DNA from 2 places in the Oscillibacter sp. KLE 1745 genome. Region 2 is predicted to be linked to the other one. Evidence: riboswitches for the same ligand, from Rfam matches in the RefSeq annotation. Region 2 holds a riboswitch; the other holds the start of a gene.
The links. Region 2 has a riboswitch for FMN ahead of HMPREF1546_RS13465 (ECF transporter S component). Riboswitches for the same ligand answer to the same signal wherever they lie in the genome.
Positions count from the first base shown of each region.

Region 1: it holds a riboswitch for FMN, as region 2 does, so the genes downstream of both, ribD (bifunctional diaminohydroxyphosphoribosylaminopyrimidine deaminase/5-amino-6-(5-phosphoribosylamino)uracil reductase RibD) here and HMPREF1546_RS13465 (ECF transporter S component) in region 2, are expected to answer to the same signal.

Region 1 covers NZ_KI271733.1:23,786-27,638, forward strand. Annotated here, with positions in the region: gene HMPREF1546_RS10810 (bifunctional 3,4-dihydroxy-2-butanone-4-phosphate synthase/GTP cyclohydrolase II) at 1-70, opposite strand, end outside; gene HMPREF1546_RS10815 (riboflavin synthase) at 88-735, opposite strand; gene ribD (bifunctional diaminohydroxyphosphoribosylaminopyrimidine deaminase/5-amino-6-(5-phosphoribosylamino)uracil reductase RibD) at 716-1,822, opposite strand; FMN riboswitch at 1,981-2,094, opposite strand; gene HMPREF1546_RS10825 (hypothetical protein) at 2,627-3,334, shown strand; gene HMPREF1546_RS10830 (AlpA family transcriptional regulator) at 3,518-3,727, shown strand; gene HMPREF1546_RS10835 (helix-turn-helix domain-containing protein) at 3,724-3,853, shown strand, end outside.
Region 2 covers NZ_KI271749.1:31,900-35,752, reverse strand. Annotated here, with positions in the region: gene dinB (DNA polymerase IV) at 1-886, opposite strand, end outside; gene HMPREF1546_RS13465 (ECF transporter S component) at 1,055-1,759, opposite strand; FMN riboswitch at 1,864-1,992, opposite strand; gene HMPREF1546_RS13460 (SLOG family protein) at 2,143-2,661, shown strand; gene HMPREF1546_RS18950 (helix-turn-helix domain-containing protein) at 2,861-3,424, shown strand; gene HMPREF1546_RS13450 (hypothetical protein) at 3,421-3,853, shown strand, end outside.

The DNA.
Region 1 (3,853 bases), on a different contig from region 2:
TGGTGAGGATGAGGCGGCCGGCACGCAGTTCCTCCAGCGCCTCCTCCACCGTGCAGAATTGGGATTCCATGGGTCATTCCTCCTTGTTCAAAATCCGTTTTCCATCAAAAATTCCAAGGAGAGGCCGGCCCTGGGGGCGGCGGGCTCCGCCGGGCGCAGCAGCTTCTCCACATACTTGCCGATGATATCTGTCTCCAGGTTCACCACATCCCCGGGCCGTTTCCGGCCCAGCGCGGTCACCGCCGCCGTGTGGGGAATCACGGACACGGAGAACCGGTCCGCCTCCACGGCTGCCACTGTCAGGGAGATGCCGTCCATGGCGATGGAGCCCTTCTCCACGATGTACCGTAGCAGGGCGGGGGATGCTTCTACCGTGTACCACAGGGCGTTGTCATCCCGGCGGACCTGCGTGATGGCGCCGGTGCCGTCGATGTGGCCGGAGACAATGTGGCCCCCGAACCGGCTGTCTGCCGCCATGGCCCGCTCCAGGTTCACCGGGCTCCCCGGCGCCAGGGCCCCCAGGGAGGAGCGGTTCAAGGTCTCGTGCATCACGTCGGCGGTGAAGCCGCCGCTGTCCTGGGCGGTGACGGTGAGGCAGACTCCGTTCACCGCCACGCTGTCGCCGGTTTTCAGGCCGGAGAGCACCGTCTCCGCCCCGATGGACAGCACCGCCGAGTGAGCCCCCCGCCGGACGGCCCGGAGGGTGCCCACCTCCTCAATGAGTCCCGTAAACATCCCGGTCCACCTCTCCTTCCAGCAAGAAATCCTCCCCCAGGGCCGTCACCGTCACCTTCCGCAGATGTGCCGCCTGGTCCGGCGCCTCCACGCCCCGGCCCTCCACCGGGGACCTGGCCCCAGCGCCGCCCAGGAGCTTGGGGGCGATGTAGGCCTGGACCCGCTGCACCAGGCCCGCCTCCAGCATGGCCCAGTTCAGCGTGCCGCCCCCCTCCAGCAGCACTCCGTCGATCTCCGCTGCCCCCAGGGCGTCCATTAGGGCGGGCAGGTCCACATGTTCGCCCCGCCCCGGCAGGGTCCACACCCGGCACCCGGCATCGGTGTAGGGGGCGGTCCGCCCCGGGTCGGAGACGCAGGTGGCCAGGATGGTCTCCGCCTTATCGGCGGTGCGGACGATCCGGCTGTCCAGCGGGGTCCGCAGGCTGGTGTCGCAGATGATCCGCACCGGGTCCCGCCCGCCCGGGATGCGGCAGGTCAGCAGAGGGTCGTCCGAGAGCACCGTGCCCACGCCGGCCAGGATGCCCCGGTACCGGTGCCGCATCTCGTGGACGTGCCGCCGTGCCGCCTCCCTGGTGATCCACCGGGAGGCCCCGGTATAGGCGGCGATCTTCCCGTCCAGGGTCATGGCGTACTTCATCACCACATAGGGGCGTTTGGTGCGGATATAGTGGAAGAACACCGGGTTCAGCGCGTCGCACTGCTCCCGCAGCACCCCGGTCTCCACCTCCACCCCATGGGTCCGGAGGAGCTCCACGCCCTTGCCCGCCACCAGCGGGTTGGGGTCCATGCTGCCCACCACCACCCGGCGGATGCCGGCGGCCAGGATGGCCTCGGTGCAGGGGGGCTGGCGGCCCGTATGGCAGCAAGGCTCCAAGGTGACGTACAGCACGGCCCCCGCCGGGTCCTCCCGGCAGTCGGCCAGGGCGGCCCGCTCCGCGTGGAGCCCGCCGCACCGCTCATGCCACCCCCGGCCGATGACGCACCCGTCCTTCACCAGCACGGCGCCCACCAGTGGATTGGGGCTGACCCAGCCCACGCCCCGCTCCGCCAGCTCCACGGCCAGCGCCATATAGGAGCTGTCATCCATCTTCTTCACCTCCAAAAATGGAAAAATGCTCTGAACCAGTGGTCCAGAGCATCGTGAAAACGGGACGCACCCGCGCCCACGGAAAACAAAACCGCTCCGGAATGTAACCATTCCAGAGCGAGCGTCCACGGGCGCAGGAAAGAGAGTTCCTGCAGTCACACGATCTTCTTTCATCCAGACTTTACTGTCGGCCTTGGAGTTTCACCAAGTCTGCCTTTCGGCTCGCGGGCTGTACCGCCGGTGGGGAATTTCACCCCGCCCTGAAGATCCTGATTCAGTTGAGATGATTATAGGCCAAGGCGCTGGAATTGTCAACCCTCTGGACAGCGCAGGGTTGCAGAATCTTTGTCCTCCCGCCAGGCATAGGCGGGTTTGCAGGCGCGGTTAAGGGGCATGCATTTACGCGGTTCTGGCAGAATGATGCCGCCGCGCCAGGCCGCCCCGAATGTAGCGGCAGCCATTCCTCCGCGCCCTGCCGGAGATACCGCAGGCATCCCCCCTCCCCCTTCCGTGTGAAAATTGAATGCGGAACCCACCAACCGGCGCTTGACATTTTCCTTGTGAGAATGACAGGCGCTTTTCTTATTTTTGGAGGATTTGCCTATTGAATGTATTTGAAACGGTGAAACAGTCTGTTGCCACCCGGCAGGCTGCCCTGCTGCAGGCGTGGGCCTTCTCCGTCGATGTTTTGCCGGAACACCGCCTCAAATTCTGCGGGGGAAATAAAACAAAGAAAAGCCTCCGCCATTTACAGAAAGCCCGTGTCCCGCTATACTGAAGGCAGGAAAAATGGAGGTGCAGTTGATGGCGGGCAGACGAATCTGCGCCGGGTACTACCGGCGGTACGACGGCAAGGTGGTCTACGTGATTTCCACGGCCACGGATAATGACACCAGAGAGGAAACGGTCATTTGGACTACCTATCCCTTTGCGGATGTTCCCAAGTACTGCACCTCCACCAAAAAGTCCTTCTGCGCATTCGTGGAAGCAGACGGAGAGCGGAAAGCCAAGTACAAGCGGCTGATGAATATGAAGATCTCGGAGGCCGCCATCGAGCGACTGGAGGATGAAGGCTTCCGGGGGCCGGTGCGAAAACAACATCAGCGGCAGTTGGAGGAAGAATACGACTCCCGAGAGTATCAGCGGTCTCTCTCCTACCTCGCATACGCGAAAGATCTCTGCGAGCACTACAACTTCGACCGGAGCAAATATCGCCTCTGCATGAAAGAAAAGCGGTTCACCGCCATCACACGAAGTGACTTCGCCAAACTGAAAGAGGATCTGCAATTTCTGGACAACGCCCTGAAAACAGTGCTGTTGGAATACCGGGACTACTTCCGGGAGCGGTTCGTGGAGGGCCTGTCCATCCGCAAGTACGCCGAGGCACACCAGCTGAACCGAGGCAGCGTGGACTATATGCAAAAGAAGTTTTTCTCTGCCCTGGCTCGTCTGTTGAAAGAGCGGGACGAAGCAGAGGGCAGGTACCGACTGCGGAAACCGGCGCAAAACTGAATCGACCCAACACTGAGCGGAGTGTCTGCTGACAAAGCAGGCGCTCCGCTTTTCTGTCAGAAATATGTCAAAAGGATATTATTCCCCCAATACATAGTGAGGGGGGTAAAAGAGGCACAGTTGTGTCAATTCTATGTCACTTGAGAAATGTCTTCGGGTAAAGTAGTAGAGGGGGTAATCAAAATGAAAGAGTCTGCCTACAAAAATTATGCGGAGCTGCCGCTGTTTCTCAACTCAAAAACAGTGGCGAAGGTATTGGGCGTCTCACCGTCCAGCGGATATGAACTGATGCACGAGCCGGGCTTCCCGGTACTGCGCATCGGCAACAGGATGGTGGTACCCAAGGAGCAGTTCATCCAGTGGGTGAAGGAACACACAGGAGGCGGCACATGAGATACAGCAAGTACAGCGGGCGCGGAAATTTTTTCTCTCTGCCCAACGAAGTGTTTCTCCTGGGTCTAAGTGCCGGAGAGTTATCTGTGTACAGTTTTCTGAAACGGTGTGAAAACCGAAAGACAC
Region 2 (3,853 bases):
CCCGCACCGTCACCTGGACGCCGCCGGCATACAGCCCGCTGTGCCGCAGTCGGGTGGCCACGGAGTCCGCCAGCACGGCGACGCCGCCCCGCACCTGCTCTGCGGTGGTGAGGTTTTTCGGGAAGGTAGTGCCGTTGCCTACGGACTTCACCATCTCCGGCTCGTACCGGGAGCGGACTGGATCGGTGTCCAGCCCGTTGGCATAGTCGTGGAGCTGGACGCCCATTTTGCCCATCAGGGTCTCCAGGGCATCCCGCTTGCAGGCCGCCAGCTCTCCGATGGTCTTCACGCCGAACTGGGCCAAAATCTTCCGGGCGGCGCCCCCCACGTACAGCAGCGCCCCCACCGGCAGAGGCCAGACCAGCCTCTGCCAGTTCTCCCGGGAGACGACAGTGGTGGCGTCGGGTTTCCGGTAGTCGCTGCCCAGCTTGGCAAACACCTTGTTGAAGGAGACCCCCACTGAGAGGGTCAGTCCCATCTCCTGCTTCATCCGTTGCCGCAGATGGTCTGCCAGGGCCTTGGCATCACCGCCGAAGAGGTGGAGGGTATGGGTGACGTCCAGCCAGCTCTCATCGATGCCGAAGGGCTCCACCAGGTCCGTGTACTGCTCGTAGATGGTGTTGACCTCTTTGGAGACCTGCCGGTACAGTTTGTGGTGGGGTGGCAGCAGCACCAGCTCCGGGCACTTTTTCTTGGCCTGCCAGATGGTTTCCGCTGTCTGGACGCCGAATTTTTTCGCCGGTTCATTCTTGGCCAGGATGATGCCGTGGCGGGAGGTGGGATCTCCGCAGACCGCCACGGGCACGTTCTGCAGGTCTGGTCGGCTCCGCAGCTCCACGGAGGCGTAAAAGCTGTTCAGATCGCAGTGCAGGATGATGCGGTCCATGGCCCCGCCTCCTTTCTCACTTCTATTATAGCACATCTGTTCGTTCCTGAAAAGGGAGAAGGGATGGGAAGGTTTTGACATACCGGCGCAGGGAGGCGGAGGGACGGATATGGGCCGCAGTAAAAGGCGCGGGGACGGTATCCGCCCCCGCGCCTGTGGTGTTCAGATTTACAGAATCCCCATCAGCACCAGGGCCAGCACCACAAAGGTCGCCAGCAGGGCCAGGGAGAACAGGAGGAACCCGGCGCTCAGCTTGCCCTTGCCCTCGACAGGCGCATGGGACTCCGGTACCAGCCGGGCCTTCCGCAGGGCGGTGACCACCGGCTTGTAGAGCAGCAGGATCAGCGCCATGTTCAGGCCGCCCTTCACCAGGTTGAAGGGCAGGAACACCGGGATCAGCATGGGGACCACGATTTCCTCGCGATCCATTCCCATGTAGATGGGCGTGATGAGATAGTTCCACAGCAGCATCACCACGGTGAGGCAAACAGTGCCCAGGGCCAGACCGATGACGGCGCCCTTGCGGGTGTGGAACTTCTTGTAGACGAAGGCGGCGGTGCAGCAGAAGGCGCAGGTGGCCAGCACGTTCATGATGCAGCCGATGGGGCCGGTGTCGCTGACGGTGAACATCTCCACCACGGCCACCACGATGGAGATGACGGCGGCGGACAGAGGTCCGAAGAGGAAGGCGCCGATGCAGATGACCGTGTCCTTCAGGTCCATCTGCAGGAAGCCGGACACCTGTGGCAGCATCTTGCTGAGGAGCATCACCACATAGGCGATGGCCGCCAGCATGGCCAGGGAGGTGATGGTTCGGACGTTTGTTGCGGGCCGGGAGGGGTTCTTGATGGCGTTGGCATTGGGTTCGGACATAAAAATACACTCCTTTTCGTTGCTTGAAAACACCCTGGACGCTTTGGCTTCTCCAAGGTGATCCACGCAACGCAGGAGCGCGAACAAACGCGCGGCCACGCCGCACTCATCTTCTTCCATCCAGACTGTAACTGTTGGTCCCGGAGTTTCACCGAGTCAGCGCCTGTGCATACGCGCAGGCGGTCGCGGACTGTACCGCCAGTGGGGAATTTCACCCCGCCCTGAAGACAAAGTATTCAGTTGGTTTCTGGCCATAGTATATGACAGCGCGGAAGAAATTGCAAGTCCCTAAATGAAAAAACGGCAAATTTCCCGTGGGTCTTTACAAACAAGAACGGATGTTCTATACTGAATCAAAGACCAGAAGGAGGGAGGCGGAGACCATGCGGGGGCGGCAGTCGGCCTGCTGCTTTACCGGGCACCGGCCCGGTAAGCTGCCATGGCGGTATAACGAGGAGGACCTGCGCTGCGTGTCGCTCAAGGCCCGCATCGCAGACGCGGTGGAGGCGGCCTATCAGGAGGGATTCCGTCACTTTCTCTGCGGCATGGCCCTGGGCTGTGACCTGTATTTCTGCGAGTGCGTCCTCCGCCTGCGCCAGATGCACCCGGACGTGACGGTGGAGGCGGCCGTCCCATGTCCCTCCCAGGCGGATGCCTGGCCGCCGGACCAGCGGCGGCGGTATGAGCGGCTGGTGGCTGCCTGTGACTTTGAGACCCTGGTGTCCGCCTGCTACACCCCTGCCTGTATGCAGCGGCGGGACCGGTATATGGTGGACCACGCCGCGCTGCTGATCGCCGCCTTTGACGGGTCTCCCGGCGGAACCCGGTACACGGTGGAGTACGCCATGCGCCGGGGGCTGGAGATCGTGGACCTGCCCATTGTGCTGGAGCCCGCCCGATAGGCCGGGGCGCTTGGATGCGGAGACGTCCGGTGCCTCGGTTTTTTCTTGCAATATGGGCCGGAGCCGTTGCGCGGGGAGCCCTGTTGTGGTATGTTGGAGAGGAAGGCAATCTGAGATTGCGGAACTTCCATGCTTGGTTGCTGGTATGCAACCGGGCGGCCTGATAAGCTGAAGGCATCCAAGAGAAGGGAGAATGCCTATGACATTCGGAGAGAAGCTGCAATCCCTCCGGCAGAGAGCCGGCATGAGCCAGGACGCGCTGGCCGAGCGCCTGCAGGTGAGTCGGCAGGCCGTCAGCCGTTGGGAACGGGACGAGACCATGCCGGAGACGGACAAAGTGGTGGCCCTGGCGGATATTTTCGGTGTGACAACAGACTATCTGCTCCGCCTCCAGCCGGAGCAGACGGAGCCGGAGGAGAAGCAGCCGCCGCCCCAGGAACGGAAGGACTGGGTGGAGCGTTTTTTGACCTTTAGCAAGCGGAAATGGTACCTGCTGGGATGGGTGCTGATCGCCTGGGGCGTATTGGATCTGGTGCAGCTGGCGCTGTTTTATCTGGCGTACCGGGGGATGCTGGGCGGATTTACGGGTCTGATCGGCTGGGATATGGCGGAGATGGGCGGAGTGAATCTGCTTGACGTGTTCCCGGCAGGTGTGCTGCTGTTCCCGGCCCTGTACGCCGCCGTGAAGATCGCGGCGGGGGTGCTGGTGCTGTATTTCGGAAAAAGGCATGTACAAAAGAAGCGGGAGGAGGAAATGCAGTGAAGGGAATCTTTTGGGGGTTCTTCTTGATCTTTATCAATTTTTATGTGACAATCAACGGACATACACTGAATCTGCTGCCGACCTTTGCGGGTTATATCTTACTCTATCGGGCAGCAGGGGAATTGTTGGGAGAGAGCGGTCGATTCGGGAAACTCCGCCCCTTTGCTGTGGCTGTGGCCATATACACGGGTATCCTGTGGGTGGGAGACTTGCTGGGCGTGACCGGCGCAAACTGGCTGAGTACGCTCCTGGAGCTGGCTGCTCTGGCGGTCGCCCTGTATATTTCCTGGAGCGTGATCCAGGCCATTTTGGAGATGGAGACCCATTATGGGACAGATCTGAACGGCACTTCGGCACGGACCGCCTGGTTTGTCCTGTTGGCGGCACAGATCGCCGGAACGCTGGGCGGCCTGCTGCTGGACGCTTTGG